Regions from separate parts of the Gorillibacterium terrae genome, predicted to be linked through region 1. Evidence: riboswitches for the same ligand, from Rfam matches in the RefSeq annotation. Region 1 holds a riboswitch; the other holds the start of a gene.

What was found. Region 1 has a riboswitch for FMN ahead of ACSEXS_RS07925 (DMT family transporter). Riboswitches for the same ligand answer to the same signal wherever they lie in the genome.
Region 2: another riboswitch for FMN. It lies ahead of ribD (bifunctional diaminohydroxyphosphoribosylaminopyrimidine deaminase/5-amino-6-(5-phosphoribosylamino)uracil reductase RibD); the one in region 1 lies ahead of ACSEXS_RS07925 (DMT family transporter).

What each region holds. Positions count from the first base shown of each region.
Region 1 covers NZ_JBPPGI010000001.1:1,796,556-1,811,598, forward strand. Annotated here, with positions in the region: gene ACSEXS_RS07905 (spore germination protein) at 1-1,037, shown strand, start outside; gene ACSEXS_RS07910 (GerAB/ArcD/ProY family transporter) at 1,034-2,170, shown strand; gene ACSEXS_RS07915 (Ger(x)C family spore germination protein) at 2,177-3,334, shown strand; gene ACSEXS_RS07920 (hypothetical protein) at 3,348-3,551, shown strand; FMN riboswitch at 3,627-3,764, shown strand; gene ACSEXS_RS07925 (DMT family transporter) at 3,891-4,871, shown strand; gene ACSEXS_RS07930 (manganese catalase family protein) at 4,972-5,874, opposite strand; gene ACSEXS_RS07935 (MarR family winged helix-turn-helix transcriptional regulator) at 6,105-6,536, shown strand; gene ACSEXS_RS07940 (MFS transporter) at 6,529-7,725, shown strand; gene ACSEXS_RS07945 (cell wall-binding repeat-containing protein) at 7,899-9,095, shown strand; gene ACSEXS_RS07950 (CobW family GTP-binding protein) at 9,240-10,286, opposite strand; gene ACSEXS_RS07955 (permease) at 10,444-11,490, shown strand; gene ACSEXS_RS07960 (TIGR03943 family putative permease subunit) at 11,501-12,508, shown strand; gene ACSEXS_RS07965 (Crp/Fnr family transcriptional regulator) at 12,585-13,082, opposite strand; gene ACSEXS_RS07970 (cupin domain-containing protein) at 13,260-13,586, opposite strand; gene ACSEXS_RS07975 (DUF438 domain-containing protein) at 13,777-15,039, shown strand.
Region 2 covers NZ_JBPPGI010000001.1:1,456,389-1,471,431, reverse strand. Annotated here, with positions in the region: gene ACSEXS_RS06245 (FAD-dependent oxidoreductase) at 1-2,148, opposite strand, end outside; gene ACSEXS_RS06240 (helix-turn-helix domain-containing protein) at 2,263-3,072, shown strand; partial or broken gene ytfJ (GerW family sporulation protein) at 3,362-3,808, opposite strand; gene ACSEXS_RS06230 (GNAT family N-acetyltransferase) at 4,160-4,915, shown strand; gene fabV (enoyl-ACP reductase FabV) at 5,236-6,423, shown strand; gene ACSEXS_RS06220 (DUF2953 domain-containing protein) at 6,517-7,212, opposite strand; gene scpB (SMC-Scp complex subunit ScpB) at 7,332-8,042, opposite strand; gene ACSEXS_RS06210 (segregation and condensation protein A) at 7,999-8,976, opposite strand; gene ribH (6,7-dimethyl-8-ribityllumazine synthase) at 8,997-9,467, opposite strand; gene ACSEXS_RS06200 (bifunctional 3,4-dihydroxy-2-butanone-4-phosphate synthase/GTP cyclohydrolase II) at 9,474-10,721, opposite strand; gene ribE (riboflavin synthase) at 10,752-11,414, opposite strand; gene ribD (bifunctional diaminohydroxyphosphoribosylaminopyrimidine deaminase/5-amino-6-(5-phosphoribosylamino)uracil reductase RibD) at 11,448-12,557, opposite strand; FMN riboswitch at 12,719-12,909, opposite strand; gene ACSEXS_RS06185 (LCP family protein) at 13,034-13,984, opposite strand; gene ACSEXS_RS06180 (peptidylprolyl isomerase) at 14,099-14,530, opposite strand; gene lysA (diaminopimelate decarboxylase) at 14,612-15,043, opposite strand, start outside.

The sequences.
Region 1 (15,043 bases):
GCAATCTGGCGCTCCTGCGCCGACAGCTCCGCGACCGGGAGCTGGTCTTCGAGACGCGCACAATCGGACGCCGGTCCAATCAGGTTCTGGCCGTCTGCTATATCGACGACATCATCAACAAGAGCATCGTGACGGAGGTCACGCGCCGCCTCGATTCGCTTGACATCGACATGGCGCCCGAGTCCGGCACCATCGAGCAGTGGATCGAGGACAGCTTCCTGTCGCCGTTCCCCCAGCTTCTGCATACGGAGAGGCCCGACAAAGTCGTCGCCGCCCTGCTCCAGGGAAAAGCGGCGATCCTGGTGGATACCACCCCGTTCGCCCTGATCCTTCCCATTACCTTTGTTTCTCTCATTCAATCTCCGGAGGATTACAGCGAACGCTGGCTGATCGGTTCGCTGATCCGGCTGCTGCGGGTGATCGCCGTCGTCATCACCCTGTTTCTTCCGGCGTTGTACATCTCGCTCGTTTCGTTCCATCAAGGGCTGATTCCGTTCCGGATGGTCTTTCAGGTTGCCGCCGCGCGCGAGGGCGTGCCGTTTCCCGCCTTTCTCGAAGCGATCTTGATGGAGGGGACGCTGGAGCTGCTGCGGGAGGCGGGGCTTCGCATGCCCAAGCCGGTCGGGCAAACCATCAGCATCGTCGGCGGCTTGGTGATCGGGGAGACCGCTATCCGGGCGGGGATCGTCAGCCCCGTCATGCTCATCACGGTTGCGGTCACGGCCGTCGCTTCCTTCGCCATTCCCTCCTACAGCGCGGGCATCACCTTCCGCATTCTCCGGTTCGCGACGATGATCGCATCCGCCGTCTTTGGCCTCTACGGCATTATCCTGGTGGCCATTATGATCGTGATTCATGTTCTGCGGCTGCAGAGCTTCGGGATTCCGTTCTCGGCGCCCCTATCTCCACAGCTTGGAGGCGATTGGAAGGACCTCTTCATCCGGGCGCCGATTACGATGATGAAGAAACGCCCTCGCTTCACGCAGACGAGGAACGTCCGCCGGGCAGGAGGAAAGAAGAAGGGGGATTCGCCATGAAAACGCTCGATTATGCCGATGCCATGGTCGATTCGCGAACGGTTGCGTTCATGGTCTGCAAGATTGCCATGGGGATCGGGATCTTGATCCTGCCCGATGCGGTCACCAGCGTTACCCATACGTCGGATGGCTGGATTCCGATTCTGGCCGGGGGGGCGATCGCATGCCTGTTCACCGTTCTGATTGCGCTCCTGACACGGAGATTTCCGCAGATGGATTACCATGACATGGTGAGCCGAATCGCCCATCCCGTTGTGGCGCATATCGTGGTCTTCCTGTTCTCGCTCTATTTGTTTCTGTTCACCTGCTACGAAATCCGCGGACTCTCCAGCATCGCCAAGCTGTATTTGTTTGACAATACGCCGATCGAAGCGATCAGCCTGGCATTCTTGCTCGTGCTGGTCTATGGCGTATCGGGCCCGAGCGTGACCCTGCTTCGGATCAACACCTTATTCCTGCCGGCCATTCTGGTCGTCCTCGCGTTGGTCATCGCCTTTGCTCTTAAAGATTTTGACATTCAAGCACTGAAGCCGGTCTTCGTCACACCGCCCGTTATATTGGCGAAAAGCTTGAAGGAGACTCTTTTCTCCTATCTCGGCGTAGAGGTGTTGTTGTTCTACAACCTGTACATCAAGAATCCGGACAAGACAGCCAAGGCGGCGGTTGCCGGCATGGCAGGAGCCTGCTTCGTCTACCTTGCCGTATTCGTCATGTCCATCGGCGTATTCAGCGAAACGGTGGTCGAAAACACACTTTACCCGCTGGCGGAGCTCGCCAAGCAGGTCGAGATTCCGGGCGGCCTCATGGAGCGCTTTGAAGCGCCATTTTTTCTGGCTTGGGTGCTGAGCTTGTTCTGTACGGCGGCGATGAGCTTCGATGTGACCCTTCTCGGCATTCAGTCCATTTTCCCCAAGGCGAAGCGGATGCCCCTGATCTACCTGTTAAGCCCGCTGCTCTTGCTCGGGGCGATGATGCCGCGCAATCTGATCGAGACGCGTAGAATTTCCACGCTCGTCAGCTACATGGGAATGGCCTTCGGTTGGATGCTGCCCGCCTTGTTCCTGTTCGTTGCCGTCGTCCGGGGAATTCGGGGCGCTCCGCCGGCCATAGCGGAAGACTCGAAGAAGGGGTGAACTTCGATGCGGACCCGAATCGTGAGGGGAATTGCAGGTTTAGCCGCGCTTGTCGTTCTCGGCGGCTGTTGGGATCAGACCGAGATCGAGCAGCGCGGGTTCGTCGTGGGAACGGCGCTGGATCAAGCCGACGAGGGGCAGATCCGGGTCACCTACCAGATGGCGGTCCCCAAAGCGATGCAGAAGCCTTCCGAGCAGGACGGAGGATCGTCCAAGCCCTTTCTCAACCTGTCGGCAACCGCCCGGACGGATTTCGGCGCAAGCCGGGATATGGCCAACGAAACGAGCCGGCCTCCCTACCTGGAGCATAACCGCGTCATTCTGATTTCCGAGGCGCTCGCCCGGGAAGGGAACGTCAGCAAAGTTCTCGACGTCTACGTTCGGGATGCCGAGACCCGCCGGGCAGCCAAGGTGATGATTACCAAGGGAGAGGCGAGTCCGCTGTTCAACATCCTTCCGCAAACGGAGCGCCTGCCGGCGGAGTACATCGATTCGACCGCCGAGAATCCGCGGAAAACGGGGAGTATCACACCGGCAACCAATATCGGCGACGTCCATCGGTTCTTGCTTGAGAAAGCCAGCTTTGCTCTTCCGGTCGTGACCGGGGTACCCAAGGAGAATAAGATCGTCTTGAGCGGTTCGGCGGTATTCAACGGCGAAAAAAACCAGCTTCGAGGATTTCTCGACGGGGAAGAAACCACCGGCCGCAATATGCTGACCGGATCGATTCGGTCCACTACCATTGAAACCGAGGTATACGGCAAAAACATTGTATTTGAGCTCAAAAAACTGAGGCGGAGCATCCGGGCCGACGTCACCGATCCGCATCGGCCGTCTTTTCGGGTCAACCTGCATGTCTTCGGGAACTTGGGGGAATCGCATCTGGAGATCTCCGTATTCAATGAACGGGTAATCGGGGATGCGGAGCGGGCGATTGCGAAGAAAATCCGGGATATGGCCGAGGCGGCTCTGGAAAAATCCCAAACCGAGCTGGGAAGCGACATTTTCAAGTTCGGAGAAGAGCTTGAGCGCAATCATCCCGCGGTTTGGAAAGGGCTGCGCAACGATTGGGACCGAGGAGAGGGAGTATTTAAAACCTGCCGTGTCCAAGTGAACGTGGATGTGCAGGCCAGCATGATCGGCGCGATTCTGAAGACGGAGTAAAGGAGGGAGAATCGTGTCTGCACCGGATGTGACGGTCTGGTTCTATGCGGCTGCGGCCTTTGTCATTCCGTTTGCCGTTCATCGGGTAAACCGGTTGTTTCACCAATATGGAGATCCGCCCTGGAAGACACAGGCGGAGAAGAACCCGAACGAACAGCCGACGAGCGACCGGCAAGTGCCCGAGGATGCCCGGAAACCGGCCGGTTGTGAAAAATGATACGTTGTCAAAACTCTGTCACTTGTAATTTGTAAGTGGCTGAGGTACACTCATGAAAGAAAGCAATACGATAACAGTGATCTTCGGGGCAGGGTGCAAGTCCCTACCGGCGGTAACGTCTTCGGACGAAGCCCGCGACTCCCGGTTCAAGCAGGGATGGATCTGGTGCAATTCCAGGGCCGACGGTGATAGTCCGGATGGTAGAAGATCGACAAGCCGCTTGAGGAAGCGTTGTTTTCCCATGCGTGTTTGACCGAGCCCCTGTCCTGCGATTGATGCAGGAAGGGGCTTTTTTACCGAACGCGTCCTGAATGTCAGAGGGAGAGAACCATGAGTCGGATGAACAACGTCAACGTAACCGCAACACCCGCTTTGCGCGTACCCCGCGTGCGCATGGAATTCTGGTTCGTCGTGATCGGCGCGGCGCTGTGGGGCATCGACCCGCTGTTCCGCAATCTGCTGCTGAAGCATGTCAGTTCCTGGCAGCTCGTGTTTCTGGAGCATATCCTCCTCGTGCTGGCGGCGGCCCCGGTGTTGTGGAAGAACCGGGCCGATCTGAAGGGGATCGGCGTTCGTCAGATGGGAGCGATTCTGTTCATCTCCTGGGGCGGATCGGCCATTGCCACGGTGCTCTTTACCCAGGGAGTCGCTTACGGAGATCTGAACGCCGTGCTGCTGCTGCAAAAGCTCCAACCGCTGATGGCGATCCTTCTGGCCCGGATCGTCCTCAAGGAGGCCTTGCCCAAGTCGTTCGGCATCTTCGTCGTCATCGCGCTTATCGGCACGTATCTCTTGACCTTCGGCTGGAATCTTCCCTTCGGCGAGCACGTGAACTTCATCAAACCCGGCAACCTGTTCGCCATCGGCGCAGCCCTTCTCTGGGGCGGTTCGACCGTCATGGGCAGCTACCTGCTGCGGTCGATGAAATACGAGACGGTGACCTCGCTGCGGTTTAGCATGGCGCTGCCGCTCTTGCTCGCGATGGTGCTGATCAACGGCGGAAGCTGGCATCTGCCGACGGAGCTTGGACCGATCGCCGGATTTACGGTCAACCTGCTCCTGCAGGCGCTCCTGCCCGGGCTGCTCAGCATGCTGCTGTATTACAAGGGCCTCAGCGCCGTTAAAGCCTCCTACGCCACGCTGGCGGAGCTCAGCTTTCCGATCGCCGGCGTCCTGGTCAACTGGCTTGCCTTCAAGTTAGGCTGGCTGACCGACAAGCAGATCATCACCTCGGCCCAGTTTGTCGGGTTCCTGCTGATCTGGACGGTGCTGTTCATCATCTCGCGGCAGAAGGAAACGGCGAATATCTTTAACGACTAACGAGTAAGCCATGCCGGCTTCCTACGAAAAAGAGGTTTTCTCCAAACAAGGAGAAAACCTCTTTTTGCAATTCGAAGGAATCGCGGGATACGAAGCGTTCCTATTCCGAAATGTTACCGGCCATCTTCAATCGCTTGGCGATCTCCTTGAAGTCCTCGGCGGAGATCCCCGGGGCAAATTCCTCCTCGACTGCCGGCGCATCGGGAATGGGGAAGCCTTCCGGCGCGCCTTGAATCACTTCCAGGGGCAGTCCGTCCTCGGGGTGGGTTCCCTTCCAGATTTGGTCGATCGAGCTGAAATCGTTCTCGCTCCAGGTATACAGCTTGGTGTGAACGCCTTTTTCCTCGTATTTGTGGGCTTCCGTAAAGAGCTTGTTGCTGAGCGAGGGAATGGGGACCAGCTTGGTCACGTTTACGCCTGTCGCCACTTCAAGCGCCTTGGCGTAAGCCACGACATGGACGCCGCCGCGAACGAGCAGGAAGCCGACGACGGCCCGGGCGGCCGGATGGTCGGTCATCTCATAGACCTTCATTTTATGGGTGCGTGCGCCGCATTCTAGGAAGAAGTTATGCAGCAGATCCTCGACCAGATTGCCGCTGTTGAAGACATAGGCTCCGGTCCAGGGATTTCCCATCGAATCGAAGGGCATCGCTCCTTGGGCCCCGGCGAGGAAATGGTAGGAGAGACGGGCATCCTTTACGGCCTCCAGAGGGGATTGGTCCGGCTTCTTCCGCTTGGTGGAACCGTTCAGGCATTTATTGACCGCATGGGAGACTAGCTCGACATGCCCCAGCTCCTCCGCCGTGATGCTCATGATGAGATCGTAAAAAGGCTTCAGCTGCCTTTTCGACCGGAAATTAAAGGATTGAAACAGGTAGTTGTTCAGGGTCGACATCTCGCCGAATTTGCCTCCAAGCAGCTCCTGAACCGCCGCCGCCGCGTTGGCATCCGGTTTTTCCACTTCCGGGATTTCGATCATGATCTCATTCATTCGTTTGAACATGCTGCATCCTCCTGATCGGTTTTCGATTCCCTCAAAAAGGGTAAGGGGATTCCGGGCGACACGGTCTTTATTACACTCGTTGGGAGGAAGCTAACCAATTCGTCCCAATCCATCACCCCAGCAATTTCCACAATGTTGACGATGATTTGACTCGCTATCGAAAGATGCTTATAATTACCTTGAGTAACTGTTAACAATGGTAACTATATAAACGAATCGAGGTGGGTTGTATGGAAGGCTTTTTGAGCCGGTTTTTCTCGCTGCACCGTCCGCTGCAAACGGCCCTGAACGATAGGCTCGCACCGTATGATCTGTCCTATTCGCTGTGGCAGGTCCTCTATTATGTGGAAAACCGGGGCCCGTCGATACTGGTCGACATCGCCGCTTATTATAACGTAGAGAAGCCGGCCATCACCCGGCGGGTATTTCGTCTGGAAGAGCTTGGGATCATCGAGCAAATCGACGGACCCGACCGGCGGGGCAAGGTCATTCGCTTGACGGAGCACGGCCGGGACATTTATCGGACCTGCCGCCGGAGCATCACGGAGCTGGAGCATCGCCTCATGGACGGCATTCCGCATGAAGAGGCGGCCATTACCTTCCATACGATCCCCAAGCTTCTAGTAAACCTTGCCCGTCTGGAGGAATCGCCGCATGACTGAACCAAAATTATGGACCAAGGACTTCCTCATCGTGTCCATTGCCAACTTCTTCTTGTATTTTACCTTCTATCTGCTGATTGCCACCATCACCGTCTACGCGACGGACCGGTTTCACGCCACGCCCAGTATGGCGGGACTCGCTTCCGGCATCTTCGTCATCGGCACCTTGATCGCCCGGCTGTTTGCAGGCCGTTCCATCGACCGGGTGGGACGGAAGAACATGCTGACGATCGGCTTCGTCGCTTTGCTGGCGGTGACCGTCCTGTATTTCTTCGTCGACCGTCTCGCCGTGCTGATGCTCGTCCGGTTCCTGAACGGGGCGGCGCTCGGTTTGGCCTCGACGGCGACGGGCACGATCGTCGCCCATATCGTACCGAGCGAGAGGAGAGGGGAAGGGACCGGCTATTATGCGCTCAGTACGACGCTCGCCGCCGCGTTTGGCCCTTTTCTCGGCATAATGCTGACCGAACGCGCGCCGTTCTCGGCCAACTTCGTGCTGTGCCTGTCGCTCCTTGTGATCAGCTTCGGTTCGACCCTGTTCTTGAAGGTCGAGGAGCCCGTCCCAAGCGCGGCCGCTACGAACGGGAAGGCGGATTTTTCCCTGCGCAGCTTCTTCGAGCCCAAGGTGTTTCCGATCGCCTCGATCGGTCTATTCGCGGGACTCGGCTATTCGAGCATCCTGAGCTTCCTGACTCCGTTTGCGCAGGAGTTCAGCCTGAGCGCCTTCGCCAAGTTCTTCTTCCTCGTATACGCCGTGACCATTCTCTTGACCCGGCCCTATACGGGCCGCCGCTTTGACCGCAAAGGCGAAAATTCGGTGATGTACGCCGCCTTTCTTCTGTTTGCCGCAGGCTTGTTCCTGCTGAGCCAGCCGTTCCATGGCTATATGCTTCTCCTGGCGGGCGTGTTCGTCGGGCTCGGATACGGCACATTCTCGTCCGGCGGCCAAGCGATTGCGATCAAGATGGCTCCGAAGGATCGGATGGGGCTGGCCACCTCAACATTCTTTATCTTCCTCGATGCGGGAGTCGGCATCGGTCCGTTCCTGCTTGGGCTGGCGGTGCCGGAGATCGGTTACCGGGGGCTGTACGCTGCGATGGGGATCGTGCTGCTTCTTTGCACTTTGCTTTACTATCCTTTGCATGGGAAAAAGGCAATTCAATCCCGGCAGGAAGCGCGGCAAGCCTAAGCCTGACCGGGCATTGGGAACGGCGGCTGGAATCAAATACGCGCACTATACGCAAAAAAGAAAGGCGGCCGCGTGCCGTCTTTCTTTTTGTGCTTCATCGTTTCCACACAACTGCTGGGTATAGTAGTGGCGTATGACATTTATCACACTTGAATCCGACAGGAGGACTTCCCATGAACCGATGGATTAAACTGGCTGCCGCGGCCGCGCTGGCTGCAGGCTCCCTGGCCGGCTGCTCGGCGGACAAGGCTTCCGGCCGAACCGACTCTGCGAATTCTGCGACTCCGGCAACGGCCGCGGCCGCACCGTGGCTTGCCACCAAGAACACGACCCGCATCCAATCCTCCGATCCGGTCCAGGCGGCCGTATGGGTATCGCAGACGCTGTGGCCCGCGCTGTCGAAGGCGAGCCGTCCAGCAAGCGTCGTCCTGACCGATTCGGCCGACTGGCGGATCGCCGCGGCGAGCGCCGATCTGATTCACCATCCGAGCAACGGCCCGGTGCTTTATCTCGGCAAGAATGAGGTTCCCGCCGCGACGCTGGCGGAGCTTAAGCGGCTGAATCCGCTCGGTGCGGAGGGCAATCGCGGCGTACAGGCCGTGATTGTGGGCGATGTCGGCGACCAGGTGAAGGAAGAGCTGAAGCAAGCGGGCTTTAAGACTGACCAGATCCCCGGCAGCGATCCGGCGGAAGTCGCCCGGGCCGTCGACCGCTATTATGCCAATACGGCGGGAGAGCTGCCGCAGAGCGTGATTGTCGCCTCCTCGGAGCAGGCCGAGTATACGCTGCCCGCAGTGAACTGGATCGCCCACATGCCGGAGCCGCTGCTCTATGTCGGGAAGGACGACATCCCGGCCGCGACGGCCGAGGCCTTGAAGGAAAGGGGCGGCCGCGCGCATATCTATCTGCTCGGGCCCGAATCGGTCGTTTCCGCCAAAGTCGCGGATGCGCTGAAGGAATACGGCACGGTGGTCCGCATTGCCGGAAACGATCCTTACCAGAACGCAGTGGCGTTCGCTTCCTACAAAGACGCCGCGACCGGCTTCGGCTGGGGGATTAGCGCGCCGGGCCACAACCTGTCGTTCGTCGCGGAGGGACAACCCGAACTTGCCATCGCGGCGGCTCCGTTCTCCCACCTCGGCAAGCATGCCCCGCTGCTCCTGACCGACAAGGGCTCGATGCCGGACGCCGTGATGAAGTACGTCATGAGCCTGGAGCCCAAATTCAAGGACTCGCCCGCGGAAGGACCGTACAACCATGCCTGGATCACCGGCGATGCGGCTTCGATCACGCCGGAGGCTCAGGATGAGATCGATCAGATGCTGGAGATTGTTCCGGCGAACGGCATGGATCAACATTCCGGGCATTGACCGATTCGAATGAGAGCTGTTGGCGGCGATGCCATGGACAGGCGGATACGAATCGTCAGCCGATCATCGGGTGCAGTCTTCCGTTCGAGAAAAGAGGCTGCGATGGACCGGAAAGCGTGTTGAAAGAAGCGGAAAGCGGGGCATCTAGCCCCGCTTTCCGCTGTCCTGCGCTTCTGCGGCCAGCAGCCTCTGCCATTCGCGCCGGACTATCTCTTCGTCCAGTTCCAGCCCGATCAGCACCAGATAGGGCTCGCCTTCATACCGAGCGCGGCTCCATTCAGCCCGCCCGCCGGCGAATTGCAGCAGCAGCATACCTTCGCCGGCGCAGACCGCATAGCCCTTGGCGCGCAGCAGCGGGCGGCCGAGACGGGCGAGGAACCGCTCGAGCTCCCGCCGCGGCAGGGCGGAGCTGTACGGGAACTCCAGCGTCAGCGTCTGCACGCGGGAGAAGGACGGTGCGTGCGGCGGTTTCTCCGGCGCGCCTGCTTGCACGCGCGCGGCCGGAGCCGTCCGGCCGGTTTGCTCCGGTCGGAAGCCGGAATCGCGCCGGACCGGTACGGTCGCTGTGCTCGCCCCCGCGCGGATTCCACCGAGCAGCGGCTCCGGGTCGAGCTGGCTGCGCACCGTGTGTTCCAGGGAGGCGTGCTCGTTCAGCCTGCGGACAGTCTTGGCGATCTTCGCCAGGACGGCGGGCGAGACAAGATCCGTCTTGTTGACGACGATCCGGTCGGCGACCTCGATCTGGCGGCGCAGGGTTCGCACCAGCTCCTTGTCGGCGGAGAAGACGCTGTTGTATTCCAGCAGATGCTCCGCATCGAGGAGGGTTACGATCTGACGGATGCGGACCTTGCCAAGGAGGCCGGGCTCGGTCAGGGCGTCCGCCACCTCTTCGGGATTGGCTACGCCGGTCAACTCGATGAGCAGCAGATCCGGCTTGGTCCGGATGAGCGTATCGAGGCCGGCGGCAAGCTCGCTCTTTTTGCTGCAGCAGACGCAGCCGTCGAGCAGCCGGGAGACGGCGGGGTCCCCGTTCTCGCGCAGAATCTCGCTGTCCACATCGCGTTTTCCGAGCTCGTTCATCAAGATGCCGGGACGAAGGCCGCGGACATGGGACGCCTCCAGGAGACGAAGCAGGAGGGTGGTCTTACCGCTGCCCAAAAAACCGCTCAAAATCAACACGGGAAGGCTCATACCATAGCTCCTTCATCGAGGTCTTCCTAGATAGATATGGGCCAAACCTCGGCCCTATTCCGATTGCGGAAGCGTACGGCATACCTTGTCCGGAACGCGAATAAGGTATAGATAAGACTTGCCACCCGTCTCCATTGGCGAAGGGAGGGTTATTGCGATGCGCGATTGGAGCTTGCGAACAAGCCTGCCATGGCTTGCTCTGTTCGGCCTGATATCAGCGACCGCGGTCATCCGGTTCGACCCTGGCTCCGGACGGCCGGGGAATGCCCGTCCGCCCGCCACCGAAGCCCTGTTGACCTTCAAAACCATGCTCTTCGGCATCGTGCTGGAAGCCCTGCCGTTCCTCCTGCTCGGGGTCGCCGTCTCCGCCTTCATGCAGGCTTTTGTCAGCGACCGGACACTCCGCCGCCTGATCCCGAATCATCCGCTCGGCGGGATCGCCGCGGCCGCCGTGCTGTGCCTGTTGTTTCCGCTCTGCGAATGCGGAATCGTGCCGATCGTCCGACGGCTAATCGCCAAAGGCATGCCGGCTTACATCGGAGTCGTATTCCTGCTGGCAGGGCCGATCTTCAATCCTGTCGTCTTCGCCGCAACCCGGGCGGCGTTCCGGACGGAGCCGCAGATGGCCTACTGGCGGCTGGGCTTCGGGCTGCTTGTCGGATGCTTAATTGCATTAATAGTTTATCTCATTAAAATGGACCGCCCGCTGAAATTCACCCGGGAAGGATTAAGCGGGCAAGCGGAGTCAGCCGAACCGGAAGCAGAGCCGCCGCTCTCCTTGTCCGAGCGGATCGCCCAGGCGGTTTCGCACGCAGGGCACGAATTCTTCGAGATGGGCAAGTACCTGCTGATCGGCGCGACTCTGACGGCGGTCATTCAGAGCGCCGTACCCCGCAGCGTGATGGCGGGCATCGGCCAAAGCCCGCTGACGGCCACACTCTTGATGATGGGACTTGCGTTTGCGCTGTCGCTGTGTTCCACCTCGGATGCCTTCGTTGCCTCAGCCTTTGCCGGAATGCTGCCGTCCGGCTCGCTGCTTGCGTTTCTCGTGCTGGGCCCGATGCTGGACACGAAGAGCCTGTTGATGATGCTGTCGGCGTTCCGGGGAAAGTTCGTACTGCTGCTGATCTTGCTCGTCGTGCTGCTGGTTCTCCTGGGTGCGCTGGTGATCGAACGGTTGGGGCTTGTCGGGAGCGGGGGGTGAGGATTCGGCGATGGGCATGAACCGAATGCCGGAGTTTCCGGAGGAAGCCAAGCGTAGGGCCGAGCGCAGCCGCGCCCGGCATTACCTCTTCCGGGCCGCGCTGCTGCTGGCATACTCGTGCTTTATTCAGCGTCTCGCCCGAAGCGGGAGCTTGCTCGAATACATCGCTCCGCGGATGGAAACGGCCGTCAAGCTGGCGTCGATCGGCCTGATTCTGCTCGCCGGAGCGCAGATCTGGATGGCGTTGGGAGGCAACCGCGGGCATCGGTTGTCCTGCGATTGCTGCGAGCCTGCGGCGTCGCCGAACGGCTTTCGTTCCGTCGGGCTGCTGTATGCGCTCTTCCTGCTGCCGGTGGTCTATGCCGTTCTGCTTCCGAACGGCATGAGCGGCAGCGGGCTGGCGGGCTCCCTGGGTCTTGCGCTCAGCGGGCCGGAGGGGTCGCAGGTGTCCGCCGTCCTGTCGGCTCCCGTCGACACCTGGGAAGGCAACGGTTCCGTTCCCGAAGCGGCGGGTCCGGCGGAGAAGGAGCCGGCAGCGGATGGGGCCGAAGCCTCCGCCACCGGCCACCCATCCGAACTTGCGGCACTGGCCCGGCGGTTGTATGGCAAGCCGGAAATTCTCGTCCCGGAGACCGGTTATCGGGAGGTGCTCCGCGCCGTCGCTCTCCATCTGGACCGGTTCGCCGGGAAGCGGATGACCGTAAGTGGCTTTGTCTTTCGGGAGAAAGCGATGCAGCCGAACGAATTTGCCGTCGCCAGGCTGGTGATGTCCAGCAGCGCCGCAGACGCTTCCCCCTTTGGCGTACTGGTCCGGACTTCGGGAAAGACCGATTTTCCGCAAGACACCTGGGTCTTGGTGAGCGGCACGATCGCAAAAGAGACGTACGGCGGCGAGCCGGTTCTCGCGCTGCGGGCCGACCGGGTGACCCGGGTTTCGGCTCCGTCCAATCCGTACGTCTATCCCTATGACGGGGCTTATGAGGATTTGGCGAACTGGCTGTCGATGCCATCCGAGTAGCGGGGCATGGAGGGCAGGACGGCAGGGATGAGCGTCCGCCGACCGGTTAACGGAATCGGCAGCGCCCGGTCCGTCGTTACCGGGGTTTGCGCAGTAGCCGGTTGACGGTTTCCCGCCTCAGGCCGATGAACTGGCCGATCTCATCCTGCGTCAGCAAATCCGTCAAGGTCGCCGGGGCGATATAAACCCTCAGCCACTCCTGCAATTGCTGCAGCTTCCCGGCCGGCGATACCTCCGTGAGTTGATCGACGCGCTGCTGCATCATGCGCAGCTTGTCCTGGAGCTGTTCGGCGATGGCGCGGAGCCGCTCGGGATCGCCTTCCAAGTCGCGGTACCATTCGTTCGAGGGAAGAACCGCGACCTCACTCGGCATAAGGGCGATGGCCGTGCCGTAATAAGGGTTCGGACTGATGAGCGAATGATGGGGTATGATTTCGCCGGGGAGAATCAGGTTGACCAGGAACTGGGAGCCGTCTTGGTGGACGCGGACGATTTTCAGCATGCCGCTCTCCAACCGATACAGCGGACCCTGCTCCCCTTGACGAAACAAGGTCTCGCCTTTTTGCAGGAACATGGGCAGCCTCCGTATCCTGCCCTTCGGGCAGGCTGTTAGGAATTACGTTGGTTCTCTTCGCATTATACGGGTTTAGGCCGCCGTGTCCAAGAGTCGGTTTTCAAAAAAACGGACCTGCCGATGGCAGGTCCGTTTTGGGTCTTAGCAGCATGGGAGAAGAGGCAGCCGCAGTTGTTCTCAGACGGCCGGGGGAGCCTGAATGAGCATGACATACAGGCTGGAACGGCCATCCGCCGAGCTGCTGTAGGAGAAGTCGGCATCGCCGGACAGGACTACTGTTTCGCCTTCCTTTACTTCGGTTTCAGCTCCGTCGGCGGTCACCGTACCCGACCCTTCCAGAACGAGAAGGTGCAGCTTGGTTCCGGGATGCTTGTGAACGGGCAGACGTTGACCAGCGTCGAAGCTGAGCACGAAGGCGACGAACTCCGGCTCGCGGTAGACGAAATGCTTGACGAACTTGCCCTCCTGATAATCCTGGAACTGTCTGAGCGTTTGGGTTTCCATGGTCATCCATCCTTTCGGTTCTTATCTGCTTCCATCTTTACATGAGAATGAGAATCAATTAGTGATTCAAATCACAAAAACCCTTTATCCGCCGTGCTAATTTGAAAAGGAAGAGTACAGCACCGAGTGAGAATGAGCGGCGGGCGCTGCCCATCCGGAAGAAGATAAGTCCTAAAGGAGAGTGCCATAGATGAGTGAGCTGATCAACAACCGCGAGCAGGCGGAGACGCTGAGTCCCGAGCGGCAGCGGCTGCTGCAGGAGATTATCCGGGACCTGCACAACGGGAAGACGGTCGACGAGGTGAAGGCCCGTTTCGACGAGGCCGTCGGGGATATCTCAGTGGCGGAGATTTCTCGGCTGGAGCAAGCCCTGATGGAGGAAGAAGGCATCCCGGTGGCGGAGGTGCAGCGCTTATGCAGCGTTCATGCCGCCGTATTCAAAGGCTCCATTAACGAAATCCATCGCTCGGCCAAGCCGGAAGAACAGCCCGGTCATCCGGTGCATACTTTCAAATTGGAAAATCGGGAGATCGAGCGCCTCCTCGGCTTCACGATCGCGCTGCATCGGGACCAATACACCCGCAGCCGGGACGAAGCGGGCCGCCTCAAGCTGGTCGAGGATCTGAGCCTGCTGTTTGATCTCGATAAGCACTACAGCCGCAAGGAAAATCTGCTGTTTCCCTATCTGGAGAAATACGGAATCTACGGTCCGACGAAGGTCATGTGGGGAGTCGATGACCGGATTCGCGCCGGGATCAAAGAATTGAAACGCCTGTGGACGGACGGGACCGCCGAGGACAGCGACCGGCTTGGGCTTCTGGAGCAGGTCACCCAGGATATCACGGAAATGATCTTCAAGGAAGAGAACATCCTTATGCCCATGGCGCTGGAAAAGCTCACGGAGGACGAATGGCTCAAGATCGCCCGGGAGAGCGGGGAAATCGGCTACTGCCTGGCCTCGCCCGAACGGCAGTGGGTGCCCGAACGGGCCGCCGATCCGGCCGAGGCGGCGGAAGCGGCCGGGGGAAGCGGCGCGCTGCCGGCAGCGGACGGCTTTGTCCGGATGGAGACGGGAACGCTGTCGGTGCTCCAGCTCGAGACGCTGCTCAATCATCTGCCCGTGGACTTGACCTTTATCGACGAGAACGATGTCGTCCGGTATTTCTCCTGTGGGAAGGAGCGGATCTTTGCCCGAACCAAGGCGGTCATCGGCCGGACCGTTCAGAACTGCCATCCGCCGCAAAGCGTTCACATCGTGGATCAGCTCCTGGCCGATTTCAAAGCCGGGGTAAAGGATGCAGAGGACTTTTGGATTCCGTTCAAGGATAAATTCGTCTATATCCGTTACTTCGCCGTGCGCGACGGGGGAGGGCGGTACCTGGGTACGCTGGAATTCACCCAGAACATCAAGCCGATCCAGGAGCTGGCAGGCCAGAAACGGATCATGTCCTGATCCG
Region 2 (15,043 bases), 340 kb from region 1:
CGGCTGGTCCAGCACGTGGACTCTCCGCCGCCGCCGGTTATCGGCGACTCGGGCAAGCTCTCGCCATTCTCCCTTCACGAGCGCCTCCAGCCGGTATCCGCGCACAAGCTCGGGAATGACCGGAAACGGCGTTTCGTGGTGGTGAAGGTTGATCAGGTCCTCGTTCACGTCGTCGTTGAACGTCAGGAGGACCCGCTTGATCGCAACCGGACTTTCCCATTCCAAGGCTGCCCACGGAGCTTCTTGGCCCGCAACCGGATTGGCCGAGATCCACAAATGCGGACCGCCAAACGGACGAACGTATCCGTCCAGCAGCTTCTCCGCCGAGAAGGCCGCCGTATCGGGAAACACCCTCAGGCAGGGCAGCGTGCGGTTAACGGCCGGCCAGCGCTTAATCGGGTCGTCGAGCCGGAATTGGTTCTCGATCGGCTGCTTCACGCTGCGGAACATCAGCATGCCGCTCTGCGTATCCTCCGCCAAGCACAGCCGGACCGCCGGGTTGCGGCGGATGATGACGAACCCGTTCCGTGCCCCGGACGGAGTCCAGGAGAGCGGCAAGGAAGCCCAGCCTTCGCCCGCCTCCAGCTCGCACGCCGCTTCGGCTACCCGCTCGTGCGGGACGTAATTCTCCGGCCGAGCGGTGTCCCACAGTTCCACGCACAGGCGGGTGTTCTCTGCCGCCTGCACCCGAAGCTCCAGCCGATCCAAGCGGGGATCGACCGGAAGGAGCACCGCCGCGTCGGCGTCAAGCGGGAAGAACCCGCCGGACGGCTTCTCCAGAGCGAGCCGCCGCAGCGAGCCCGACGAGCGGACGGCTGCGCGGCGCGCCAGGTCGGCGGGGTCGGCGTTGGCATAGCCGATCACCGAGGCGTCCTGGCGCAGCAGGGTCTGCCGCAGCTCGCTCAGGTGGCTGCGGTACAGGCCGCGGGGGCTGACACCGCGCTCGACTGACAGCGCCGCCGCCGTCCCGGCAGCTTCGCCGAGCAGCGCGCAGGTCGCCATCACCCGCGTCGTACCGAAGGCGACATGCGAGGCACTGATATTGCGCCCGGCGAACAGCAGATTGCCGACGTTGCGTGAATAGAGACTCCGGTACGGAATCGTGTAGACGCCGTCGGCGAACTTGTGCTTGGAGCCGCTCTCCTCGGCGTACATCCCCCCCGGAGGGTGCAGATCGATCGACCAGCCGCCGAAGGCGATGCCGTCCTCGAACGGTGTCTGCGCGAGGATGTCATTCTGGGTCAGGGTATAATCGCCGATGAACCGGCGGTATTCCCGCTTGCCCGGCAGGGAACCTACCCATTCCAAGGTCAGCGTCTCGGCATCGAACTTGCCGGAATTCTTGATGTAGTCCCAGATTCCATAGATCACGGAGGACAGCTCGTCGCGGATGGCTTCATTGTCCGTCACCGCATCGCGGTCGCCTCCGAACTCGATCCACCAGTAATGGCAGCCTGAATCGCCGCTGCGAATCACCCGGTTAACGGGGATCGAGGTCTTCGCGATATCCTTCGCGAAACTCGGAGCCACGTACCGGACCGGGCGGCCGGTATCCTTCGTGTAGAACAGCAGGGTGCTGCCCAACGTGACCGCATCCGGTTGATCGGGCGCCCAATCCTCTCCGAATTCCGCCTTCGCTTCCCGGCCGATGCGGTAATCGGCTCCGGCGAGGAAGCCGACAAGCCCGTCGCCGGTGCAGTCCAGGAAGCGTTCGCTGACGAACCGGATTCTGCGCTCGGAGCCCATCATCCAGCCCGTAACCGACCGGATTTGCCGGCCGCCCTCCTCTTCCCCGGCTTCGACCTCATGCACGTCGGTGTTCAGAAACAGCCGGAGGTTTGGCTCCGCCAACACCGCGTCGAGCAGCACGGAATCCCACAGATAAGGATTTCCTTCCGGGTTGCGGTACTGATTCTCCAGGAACAGCTCGCCCATAATGCCGGTTTCCCGCGCATAGCGGTTGGCGCCGTGGCCGGTGGCCCCGCATACCCAAACGCGAATTTCGCTGCTGGAGTTGCCGCCCAGCATCGGGCGGTTTTGCACCAGCGAGACGGATCGCCCCAGGCGGGCGGCGGCGATCGCCGCCGTGACGCCCGCAAGACCGCCGCCGATGACCGCAATGTCGCTGCGGATGGTTTCTTCTCTCATGACCTCACCTCATCATATCGGTGATTTCAGAGTATTCGATCCTTCGCTTACTTTACATAGCCGATTGCTTCATCTATGATAACGGTAATTTCACTTTAAGGGGGAAAGACAAGCATGGGGACGGAACCGATCGCCGAGCTCGTTGCCCGGGTAACCGGCCACATTTACTGGGACCGCAAGCCCAGCTTTTTGCTGTCCGCCGATGTCTACGACCAATGGGCGATCTTTGCCGTGGAAGAAGGAGAATTCCGCTACCGCGTAGGCTCTGTGAGCGGGACGGCGGTAGCGGGCGATCTCGTCCTCTGTCCGCCGGGTGAAGAATTCGGCAGGGAAACCGTCACGCCGCTGTCGTTTCACGTTCTGCATGTGGAATGGAACCGTCCCGATGAGGAAATGGCGGCACTCTTCCCGAAGCGAAGAATTCGCTTGGCGGACCGCGTCCGATTGAAATCCACCTACGGCTACCTGCGGCGGGCCGCACGGGATTATCCGGACCTGAGTTCGCTGAACCATTCGGCGCATTTGCTCCGGGACCTGTTCCAGCTCTACGAAATGGAGCAGGAGGAACGCCGGGCCGCCAGTCCGCTGCCCGCTCCGTCGGGGGACGCGTTGATGGACCGCGCGGCGGAGGAAATCCGGACGCTGGCCGGCGGAGAAGTCTCGTTGAACGAGCTGGCCGCCCGGCTCGGCTTCAGCCCCGTGCAGTTCACCCGCCGGTTCCGCGCCGCTTACCACCGGCTGCCGTCCGATTACCTTCGCTCCGTCCGACTCTCCGAGGCTTGCCGGATGCTGGCCGAGACCTCCCTGACCGTCGGCGAGATCGCCGAACGGTGCGGCTACGAATCCGGCTTCTCGCTCAGCCGCGCGTTTTCGGTTCGGCTCGGGACCAGCCCTTCGGCATACCGCAAAGCGCACCGGCTGTGAAGAAGCAAAACGCCCTCCCCGTTTGGAGAAGGCGTTTTTGTAGAAGGCCCGTTTGTTACTGAAAATCCGGCTTCGGATTGACGCTGGTCAGCGAGGACACGCTGGCCGAATTGTCTGCGGACGAGAACGGCTGCACCTCGGAGGCATTGCTAAAGCCGCTGCCCGAGCTGCCCATGCCTGAATATCCGCCGAAACTGCCGCTGTTTCCGCTGCTGCTGCTGCCGCTGCCAGTATATCCACCGGATGCAGATGAGCCCGAACCGTTTCCCGGAACCGGACCGGCCGAGAAGGTGCTGCCGCTTACGCCCGCGCCGGCCGTACGGTTCTTGGCACTGTCGGCTCCGAAGCTCTGCAGCAGTCCCTGAATCCGGTCCACCACCTGCGGAGCGGAGTCGATCAGACGCTCGACGAGGTGGGTCTGGTTATCCAGCGGCACCACCCGGACGCCTTGCTTGCCTACAACCAGGAAGGCGATCGGCGTAATGGAGACGCCGCCGCCGCTGCCGCCGCCGAACGGAAGCTGGACGGACGCATTCTTCGCTTCTTCTCCCTCTTCCTTCTGCGTGTTGAAGTCGCTGCCGCCTGCCGCGAAGCCGAAATTGACGCGGGAGATCGGCATGATGACGTCGCCGTCACCGGTTTCAATGGCGTCGCCGACAATGGTATTGACGTTGACCATTTCCGTGATCTGTTCCATGGCCGTCTTCATGAGTCCCTGAATGGGATGGTCGGACATATCGTTTTCCTCCTCGGTGTCAGAAAGATGTCGTAAGTGCTTTCTATATAATGCCCTAAACGGCCCTGGGAATATGCGCCGGGAGGAAGGACAGTCGCCAATCGTCTTTAATGCTCCGACCTCTTCTGTTTCCGTCCAACTCGCCGTCGGTCTCTCTACGGAGGGGCAAGAGCTGAGACAGCCGCGTTAGCAAAGCGGCAGCCCCTTCGTATTGCGCAATGGCTCGGGTGAAACGGTCCTCCTCCCATAAGCCGAGTTGCGAAGAATCGATGATTTTAACCCTGGTGATAGACGCTGTTCGTCTCCCCATGTACAATTTAACAACCTGCTAGCAGGAGAGGAAGGTTCCGGATGGATAATGTACAGATAGCCGAGCAAATTGTGCAAGGCGGCGTTACTTATCTGCGCCGATTGGCCGACGCGGTGCATATGGAACAGGTGGAGGAAGGCATTTGCTCCCTTATCCGTCCCAAGTCGGGAGAATGCGGCATCTCGATCCGGTTTGATTTTCGGGTGGAAGGATTGACGGAGGCAGAGATCGAGGAGGGCTTGGACCGCGTGTTCAAAGCGGGAGGCCCAATCTATTGGGGGAATCTTCCCGGGCCGGTGATGGAGAAAGTAAACCAACGGCTAGCATCCGCCTCCGGGAACAGGCAAGGAGAGGAAGAGGAAGAGGCCAATATGGCGCTCCTCCCCGGACAAAGAATTTCCTTTCCGGAGACTTGCTACCCGGTCTCGGTCAGGAAAGTGCTGCATGAAGCGGATTTCAAACGTTGGGTCGACCAGAGCAATCGGGTGATGAGCGGCGGCTTCCCCGTCCTGCATCCCGACCATCACCTTCACCTGTGGAGCTCGGGAGCGTTATCTTGCTACTCGGGTTATTACGGCTCCTCTCTCGCCGCAACAGCGGCCATTTTGCATCACCATGGCGACGATTCGCTCGAATTCGTCTCGACCGAGCCGGAATTCCGCCGGAAAGGCTTGGCTCAAGCCGCTTGCAACCGAGCCATAGAAGACGCGTTCGCCGCGGGAGCGCGTATTATCACGCTGAGAGCGGCAAGCGGAAGCAAGAAGCTGTACCAATCGTTAGGCTTTCAATGCTATTGAATCTGCAAAAGGGATTGGGATGGCAGAGAAGATCGACGGGAAGACGAATGAAGCTACAGTGAAGAAAATCGTAACGAAGGTTCGGCATGGACTAAAGCACTCTCAGTTCGAATGGGCCAAGACGGATTACGCGAACTATGCCAAAATCGACGATATTCCACGCCGATATTGGACGCGGCGCGGGAAAAGCGGATCATTTTCTTGCTTCTGAATGCGTGAACCCGTCGGCAAAGTCGCGCGGGACATGGTATACTGGAACACGAAGCAAACAACCCGCTGCCCGCGCGGCAGAACGTCACATCCGACAAAGGAGAATCCCGATGGTCATTCAACCGAAAATCCGCGGATTTATCTGCACGAACGCACATCCCGAAGGCTGCGCCAAGCAGGTCGCGGAGCAGATCCGGTACATACAAGGTAAGCCCAAATTGAACGGCCCCAAGCGGGTGCTCGTCATCGGAGCCTCGACGGGCTTCGGCCTCGCGAGCCGCATCGCCGCCGCATTCGGCTTCGGCGCAGACACGATTGGCGTCTTCTTCGAGCGTCCGGCGGAAAAGGACCGCACGGCCTCCGCAGGCTGGTACAACACCGCCGCCTTTGAACAAGCCGCCCGCGCGGAAGGGCTCGTCGCCGAAAGCATTAACGGCAACGCTTTTTCCGACGAGATCAAGCAGGAGACGATCGCCCTGATCAAGGAAAAGCTGGGTCAAGTCGATCTGGTGGTCTACAGCCTCGCCTCTCCCCGGCGGACCCATCCAAAGACGGGCGAAACCTATACGTCGGTCATCAAGCCGATCGGTCAAGCGTATGAGAACAAAACGGTCAACTTCATGACCGGAGCCGTCTCCACCGTCTCGGTTCCCCCGGCCACGGAGGACGAAATCCGCCAGACGGTCGCCGTCATGGGGGGCGAGGATTGGGAGTTCTGGATTCGCGATCTCCTCGAAGCCGGCGTGCTGGCGGAAGGCGCCAAAACGGTTGCGTATTCCTACATTGGCCCCAAGATCACCTATCCCATCTACCGGGAAGGCACGATCGGCCGTTCCAAGAACGATCTGGAAGCGACCGCGCTCAAGCTCGACCGGGCGCTGGACGATGCGGTAGGCGGCGGAGCCGTCGTATCCGTCAACAAAGCGCTCGTCACCCAATCGAGCTCGGCGATTCCGATCGTCCCGCTCTACATCTCTTTGCTGTTCAAGGTCATGAAGGATAAGGGGCTGCACGAGGGCACCATCGAGCAGATGTACCGGCTCTATGCCGACCGCCTATACGCGGCCGAGCCGGCAGTTGATGAAGCCGGACGCATCCGCATCGACGACTGGGAGATGCGAGAGGATGTTCAGCGCGAGGTCGACTCCCTCTGGGAGCAGATCAGCGTCGACAACCTGAACGAGCTTGCCGATCTGGAGGGGTACCGCAACGATTTCCTCCGCCTGTTCGGCTTCGGCATTCCCGGCGTCGATTACGAGGCAGACGTCGAGCCGAACGTTCCGCTGACCCGAGGCTGATCCACGGGATTCGATTCCCGTTCAAAAAAAGGAAGCCGGGAGGACCTTCAGGTCTTCCCGGCTTCCTTTTCGTCGTGGATGGCGTTATTTCCGTCATCGCGCTTGCGACAACCGCCGTACGCTCCGGAACGCCTGCTTGGCATGCCCCAGGCTCAGCATTCGGCGAAAGAGCTGCCAACCGGAAGCGACCATCGCGCCTGCGCGGACCGTCAGGCTCATTTCCAGGTCGGTGGAGAAGGCGTACCGGTTGTAGCAAGGCGTTACCACCAGCAGAGGATCGGTTTTGAAATGGAGCTTGTGGGTCAAAAATCCGACGAGGAAGGCTTTCAGTCCCCAGCCTCCTCCGGTGAGAACGGCTGTCTGGGCCGGGTTCGGAACGCCGATACTCGTGGACCAGCGGAAGCCGGTGCAGGTCAGCTTCCCCACCAGCTCGCTCAGCCAGCCGTTGTAGTCGCGGAAATGAGCCTGGAAGACCTTCCGCATGCGAATGCTCCATTCCACATCGCGTTTATTCAGATCGTCGACCGTCTTCTCGGCCTTCGCCTCCGACTTGCCGATCGGCTTCTCCTGACCGAACAAGCGGACACCCCGAAGCAGGCCCTGATAATCGATTTTGGGAACGGAATAATGGTAATGCACCAGTCCGAACACGGCCCTGACCTCCACATCCAGCCGGTCGTTGTCGCGGGCTCTCGAAAAGCGGAATTCCATGCGAATTTCGCTGGCGAGCACGCCTGCCACGATTGCCAGCAGAACCAGACACAGCGAGAGGGCGATGTACCAGCCCATGTTAATCCACCTCCGATGGCAACAAAAATACCCGTGTCCTCCCGGTCAAACCTGGAAGAACACGGGTTAGTATGCACGCCCGGCTGGAAAAAATGCGCAGCTTGCGCGGGATTTGGGCGCTAGTCTTCTTCGGCTTCCGAATTCGCCGAAGAATCCAAAGCCAGGAACGAATCCGCCAGCGCCTCGAATTCCCGGTCGAAGGCTTCCGTCTCGCCGGAATCGGCCACATCCTCGAAGGTCAACTGCTTGGCTTCGGGACGTTCGAACAAGAGGCGCGCCTCCTCCTCCAGATCGAGGGTTTGGCCAAAGAGCGAAGAATCCGGCAAATCCTCCAACGAGGACAGGCCGAAGTAATCGAGAAACGGCTTCGTCGTTCCGTACAGAATCGGCCTCCCGACCGCTTCCGCCCGGCCCGTCTCTTCGATCAGCTCCTTCGCGACGAGAGTCTGCAGCGCCCGGTCGCATTTTACGCCGCGGATTTCTTCGATCTCCACGCGGGTGATCGGCTGCCGGTAAGCGACGATCGACAGCGTCTCCAGGGACGCCTGCGACAGCGAGGAGCGCGACGGGGACTCCGCCAGCTTCTCGAAATACGGAGCGTGCTCGGGAACGGTGGTCATCTGGTAGGAGCCCGCCAGCTCGACGATCTGCACGCCCCGGCCGGTCTCCTTCAGATTCAGCCGCAGGCTTTCCACCAGCTCGCGGGCCGCAGCAGCGCTGATCTCCAGCACCTCCGCCAATTGGCGGGCGTCCAGCCCTTCATCGCCCGCCGCGAACAGCAGGCCTTCAATAATCGGTAACATCGGACTCACTGGCAACCGCGGTACCATCCTCTCTCGTTTCAATTACAATATCGTCAAACAGCCGGTGCTGAAAGCAGACGATGCGCTTCATCTTCATGAGCTCGAGCAGCGCGAGGAAGGTCGTCACGACCTCCTCCCGGGAGAACCCATCCTCCAGGAGCCGGGAAAAGAGCACACGGTCTCCCTCCCGCTTGAGCTGGCGAAGGATCTGCCGGATGCGCTCCTTCACGGAGATTTCGTCCCGGCGGATACGCGCGACCGCATTTCGTCCGGCCATCTTTCGCAGCGCCCGGCGAAAGGCGAGCAGAAGATCGGCCGGCACCAGCCCCTCGACGGGGTTCTCCTTCGCCACGACGACGAAAGGACTGAGGTCCGCCGGCTCGCGGGTAAAGAGGTGGCTTCGTTCCACTTCCTTCTCCCGCAAGTGATCGGCGATTTCTTTGTATTTTTTGTACTCCATCAGTTGGCGGACCAGCTCGGCGCGGGGGTCGAGGTCGGGGTCTTCCATGCCGTCTTCCCAGTCCATTTCGATGACGGGCGGTTTCGGCAGGAGCATCTTGCTCTTGATCGACAACAGCGTCGCCGCCATCACCAGAAATTCGCTGGTCACATCCAGCTCCAGCTCCTGGAAAAGGTCGAGATACTCCATGTATTGGTCGGTGATGGTCTTAATCGGGATGTCGTAAATATCGACCTCGTTCTTGTCGATCAGATGCAGGAGCAGGTCGAGCGGCCCTTCGAAGGCATCCAGCTTGAAGGTTACCTTCGAGGACGGATGTCCCTCCGGTGTGCCGTCAGGTGCACCATTCGGAGTGCTATCCGGGATGATCTCCGTGGTGTTCTCCTCGGCTGCAGCGTCGATTTCGGCATCGGAAGGGGACGCTCCCCTTTCCCGAGCGTCTCCTGCCCCCGTATCTTCCATGTTTTTGTATTCCCGCGTTTCCTCGCTCGGTTCCTTCATTCGGTTCTCCGGATTCTCCCTTACGCTTGGATCTGCTTCAGCAAATTCACCATCTCGATGGCCGTGGCGGCCGCTTCCCAGCCCTTGTTGCCCGCTTTGGTCCCGGCCCGTTCAATTGCCTGCTCGATCGTGTCGGTCGTGAGCACGCCGAACACCACCGGGATGCCGGCAGCCAATCCAACCGCGGCGACCCCCTTGGACACTTCGTTCGCCACGTAATCGAAATGGGGCGTCGATCCCCGGATCACGGCGCCCAGGGTGATGACGGCGTCATATTTGCCGCTTTCGGCCAGCTTCTTCGCCACGAGCGGGATTTCGAAGGCCCCCGGCACCCAGGCGAGGTCCACGTCTTCCTCTTGGGCTCCATGGCGCTTCAGCGCATCCTGCGCCCCGGAGACGAGCTTGCCGACGATAAATTCATTGAAACGGCCTGCCACAATGGCGTATTTGCTGTTCTCGGAGATCAGCTTTCCTTCAAAAATTCGGGTCATCTCTCATCATCCTTTCGGCTCATGGGTCGGGATCGTTTCGTTCTGTTCCACAAAGGTCAGCAGATGCCCGAGCTTCTGCTGCTTGGTATGCAGATAACGGGAATTGTCTTCGTTCTCCGGCATTTGCAGCGGAACCCGTTCCGACACTTCCAGGCCGTAGCCTTCGAGGCCGGTGATCTTGCGCGGGTTGTTGGTCAAAAGCCGGATGCGGCGCAGGCCCAAGTCGCGCAGAATTTGGGCGCCGATGCCGTAATCGCGCAAATCGGCCGCAAAGCCTAGTTTAATATTCGCGTCGACGGTGTCAAGTCCTTCTTCCTGCAGCTTGTAAGCGCGCAATTTGTTGATCAGGCCGATGCCGCGCCCCTCCTGCCGCATGTAGAGCAGAACGCCGGAGCCCGCTGCCTCGATCTGGGCAAGCGCCGCTTCGAGCTGCGGGCCGCAATCGCAACGGTGCGAGTGGAACACGTCGCCGGTCAAGCATTCGGAATGCACCCGCACCAGCACCGGAACGGCGGGGTCGATGGTGCCCTTGACCAGGGCGATATGCTCCTTGCCGTCCACTTCATTGGAATACGCCACCGCCTTGAAGGTGCCGTAATCCGTCGGCAGGTTGATTTCCACCTCGCGGGTGACCAGCTTATCCTTCTCGTTGCGGTAGTGAATGAGGTCGCGGATGGTGATGATCTTGTGGCCGCCCGTTTGACGCAGCTTCATCAGGTCGGGCACCCGGGCCATGGAACCGTCCTCCTTGATCACCTCGCAGATGACGGCGGCCGGGTAAGAACCGCACATGCGGGCGAGGTCCACCGCCGCCTCGGTATGCCCGGCCCGGCGCAGCACGCCGCCCTTCTTGGCGATGAGCGGGAAGATGTGCCCGGGGCGGCGGAAGTCGGCCGGCTTGGCCGCGCCGTCGATCAAGGCCCGCACCGTCGCCGACCGCTCATGGGCGGAGATGCCCGTCGTGGTCGTAACATGATCCACGGACACGGTGAACGCCGTCCCGTGATTGTCGGTATTGCGCTCCACCATCGGATGAAGGCTGAGCTCCGCCGCCCGCTCCTCGGTGATCGGCACGCAGACGAGGCCGCGTCCCTCGCGGATCATATAGTTGATCACCTCGGGCGTCGCCTTCTCCGCCAGCGCAATGAAATCCCCTTCGTTCTCGCGGTCCTCGTCGTCCACCACGATGATAACCTTGCCCTGCATGAGGTCGTAGATGGCCTCTTCGATCGGATCAAACCGGATATCGTCCATAACGCTTCCTCCTGTCTAGCGACTCACGGCTTACAGAAAGCCATTCTCGGCTAGAAACTGCTCCGTAAGTCCGCCCGGCCGGCTTGGCGGCGCGGCCTCGCGCGGAGCGAGCAGCAGCCTCTCGATGTATTTTCCCAAAATGTCGCATTCCACGTTCACCGCATCCCCTGCGTGTTTGTCCGCGAGGATCGTCTCCTGCAACGTGTGCGGGATGATGGAGACGGTGAAGCGGTCCGCGTCCGCGCTCACCACGGTCAAGCTGATGCCGTCGATCGCGACCGAGCCCTGCGGGACGACATACCGGAGCAGACCGGGGCGCTCCGGTTCGATCGTGTAGACGACGGCATTCTCCTCGCGCGTCCGGCTCCGGATCACGCCGGTCGCATCCACATGGCCCTGGACCATATGGCCGCCATACCGGCCGCCCGCCGCCATGGCCCGCTCCAGGTTCACCCGGCTGCCCGGCTCAAGCAAAGCCAGCGTGGTCTTGCGGTACGTCTCCGGCATGACGTCCATGGCCACGCCGGTGCGGTCGAAGGAGATCACCGTTAGACAAACGCCATTCACGGCGATGCTGTCCCCGAGGTGCACATCCTCCAGGATGCGCGACGCGTTGACGGACAGCACCAGCGAATGGCCGGCCCGCTTCACGCTGCGCATCGTGCCGATTTCTTCAATGATTCCGGTAAACATAACGATTTCCTCCAAACCGGTCCGTTTGCTGCCTCATGACCCGTACTCCGGATAACCGGTCAAACAGATATCCTCCTCGATGAGCTCGACGCGGGTGCGCGTGAGGCGAACCGCTTCCTCCATCCGCTCGAAGCCGTCGAAGGCGAAGCTCGCCGGTGCGGTGGTTCCGCCGATGATCTTCGGCGCGAAGAACAGCACCAGCTTGTCGATCAGCCTCCGCTCCAGCATGGCGCCGTTCAACCGGCCGCCGCCTTCCAGCAGCACGGAGCCGATCTCCCGGCGGCCGAGCTCGCGCATCGCCGCGGTCAGATCGACCTGCGGCCCGTCGCCGGGGATGGGCACCACTTCGGCGCCGAGCGCGGTCAACTCGCGGGCGCGTTCGGGGTCGGCCCCTTCGCGGGTGAGCACGAGCAGCGGACCGCCGCCGGCGGGGTCGAGCAGACGGGCCTGCGGCGGCAGCCGCAGCGCGGAGTCGACGACCACCCGCACCGGCTGAAGCGCCGGTACGGCGAGCCGCGCGGTGAGCGCCGGATCGTCCGCCAGCGCCGTGCCAATGCCGACCATCACCGCCTGGTGGCGGTGCCGCAGCAGATGGACGTACTCCCGCGAGCGCGGGTTCGTGATCCACCTGCTGTCGCCCGTCCGGCTGGCGATCCGGCCGTCCAGGGTGCTGGCCGTCTTCAGGGTGACGAACGGCAGGCCGGTGACGATGTACTTGTTGAACGCTTCGTTCAGCTCCTCCGCCTCCCGGCCGCGGATGCCGGTCGTCACCTCGATGCCGTTCTCGCGCAGGAGAGCGATCCCCCGGCCGGCCACCCGGGGATTCGGGTCGCTCGCCGCCACGACCACGCGCGCCACCTTCTCCCGGACCAGCCGCTCCGCGCAGGGCGGGGTCCGGCCGTAGTGGCTGCAGGGCTCCAGCGTCACGTAAGCGGTCGCCCCTTCGGCTTCCCCGCCGGCCATGTCGAGGGCGTGAACCTCGGCATGGGCCGTCCCGCGCCGCAGGTGGGCTCCGATGCCGACGATGCGTCCCTGCTTCACGATCACGCAGCCGACCGCCGGGTTGATGCCCGTCTGGCCGTTCGTGCCGCGGGCGAGCTCCAGCGCCAGCCCCATGTAATACTCGTCATTCAGAACGTCCACCGGCCGTTCTCCTCCCTCCTCGTTTGCGGGGGCCCGTAAAGACAAAAAAGCCCCCGTTCTTACTCGGGGGCATAGAGGTTGCGTGATATGCGAAAGAACCTTGGCGGCCAAGTTTGTGAAAAAAGGAACGTCTATGGCACAGCCTGTTCTTGCATGAATCGCCGCTCCTTCTCCCATCCAGACTGTCACTGTCGGTTCCGGACTCTCACCGGATCAGCCGCCAGTCGATGGCTGCCCTATTCGGGCCTGGCCGTCTTCCGAGCGGGTCACGGACTTCCGCACGGCGTCCAGCTTTCGAAGGCCGCCTGCGGTCACCGTCGGTAGGGAATTGCACCCTGCCCCGAAGGATATGACTCCCGCACCGATCGGTACGGGTTACCTGAAATTTTACCACCCCCGGCAATGCAAAAGCAAGGCGAAAAGCGCCGCGTTCCAGTACCCCGCGCTTTCGCCTTGCCTTTTGCCAAGAGGTCCGCTTAGTTCTTCGACTTCTCCTCGCCCGCTCCGCCCTGGCCCGCTTCCTCCAGCTTGGTCGATACGTAGCTCTGCAGAGCGGCCGGATCGGCGCTCAGCGCGGCGCCGCTCTTCGTGCGGATGTTGGTGATGAGGTTCGTCGGCGGCAGCTGAATGCTGTCGATTCCGTTGCCCTTGGCCGATAACCCGAGCTTGCCGAGCTTCAGCATGTCGGACGGCTTCATGTTCGTATCCACGTAGGGACTGGCCGACTTTATGATACCGGGCAGCTTGATCAGAGACGATGTCTTCTGCAGCTTCTCGGTCACCGCCGCGATCAGCTTGCGCTGGCGCTCGGTGCGGCTGAGATCCGACAGGGCGTCGTGACGGAAGCGGACATACTGCAGCGCCGTCTTGCCGTCCATGTCCTGCTCGCCCTTCTTCAGATGAATGTCGAACTTATGCCCGTCGGCGGCGTCCTCGTAATCCATGTTCTTCTCCACGTCGATCCGAACGCCGCCAACGGCGTCGATCAGCGCCATGAAGCCTTGGAAGTCCGTGTAGACATAATAATGAATGGGCATGTCCAGCAGCTTGCTCACCGTTTGAATGGCGAGCGACGGGCCTCCGAGCGCGTAAGCCGCGTTGATCTTGCTCTTGCCGTGATCCGGAATGCTCACGTAAGTATCGCGCAGCACGGAGAACAGGACGATGCTTTTCTTCGCGGGATCGACGGAGGCGATCATGAGCGTGTCGGAGCGGGGATTCCCGTCCTTGCCGCTGTCGCGCGAGTCTCCGCCGATGAGCAGCACGTTGACGCGGTCTTTGCCGTTCCAGTCCGTCGTGCCTTCCACGGATGTAGCCTTGTTCATGCCGTTCAGCGAATCGTAGAGCCGGTAAGCGTAGACGCCTAGGAAAATAATCAGAATGAGTCCAAGTAACAGGACGATCCGTCTCATCGGTTTTTTTTTCATAAGTACCCCCTCTGGTCAACCGGAAGCGGAAATGTCAACCGCTCCAATGACCGGAAACAAGAAACCCGGGGCAGAGCACTCTGCGCCCGGGATCTGCCGTTACCGTCAGGAAGCTTAAGCTTCGACGACTTCGACCTTCGCCATTTTGTCGCGGCCGCGGAACTGATCGACCGCTTCCATGCCGCTTACGACCTTGCCGAATACCGTGTGCTGGCCGTCCAGGTGAGGCTGCGGCGCATAGCAGATGTAGAATTGGCTGCCGCCGGTGTTGCGGCCGGCATGCGCCATGGCGAGCGTGCCGCGCTCGTGCTTGTTCGGGTTGATCTCGCAATTGATCGTGTAGCCGGGGCCGCCGGTGCCTGTCCCGTTCGGACAGCCGCCCTGCGCGACGAAGCCGGGGATTACCCGGTGAAACACAAGTCCATTGTAAAAGCCGGTGTTGGCCAGCTTCTCGAAGTTGGCTACCGTGTTAGGGGCGTCCTTCTCAAACAGATCGATGACGACCTGCTCCCCGTTTTCCATCGTGATCTTGGCTTGTTTGGCCATGCAACATTCATCTCCTTCAATATAAGCGAGCTCGGTTACCATTGTACGGGCTTCGCCGGCAAAACACAACTCGGCTTAGGCTCAGCGCTTGCCGGCCTCGGACGGCTGCTTGCGCAGACGGGCCGGAATCACGTCGTTGCGGACGAGATCGGCATGCGACTCCCGCTGGACCACAACCTCGGCTTCGCCGTCTTTAACAAAGACGACGGCCGGCCGGCGGATGCGGTTGTAGTTGCTTGCCATGGAATAATTGTAGGCCCCGGTGCAGGAAACGGCGAGGATATCGCCCGCCTCCGCCTTCGGCAGCTCCAGATCCCAGATCAGCATATCGCCGCTCTCGCAGCATTTGCCGGCGATGGAGACGGTCTCTTCGTTTGCCTCGCTGGCCCGATTGGCGAGCAGGGCCTCGTACTTCGCCTGGTACAGCGCCGGACGCGGATTATCGGTCATGCCCCCGTCCACCGACACGTACTTGCGGATGCCGGGCAGGTCCTTCATCGAGCCAATTCGGTA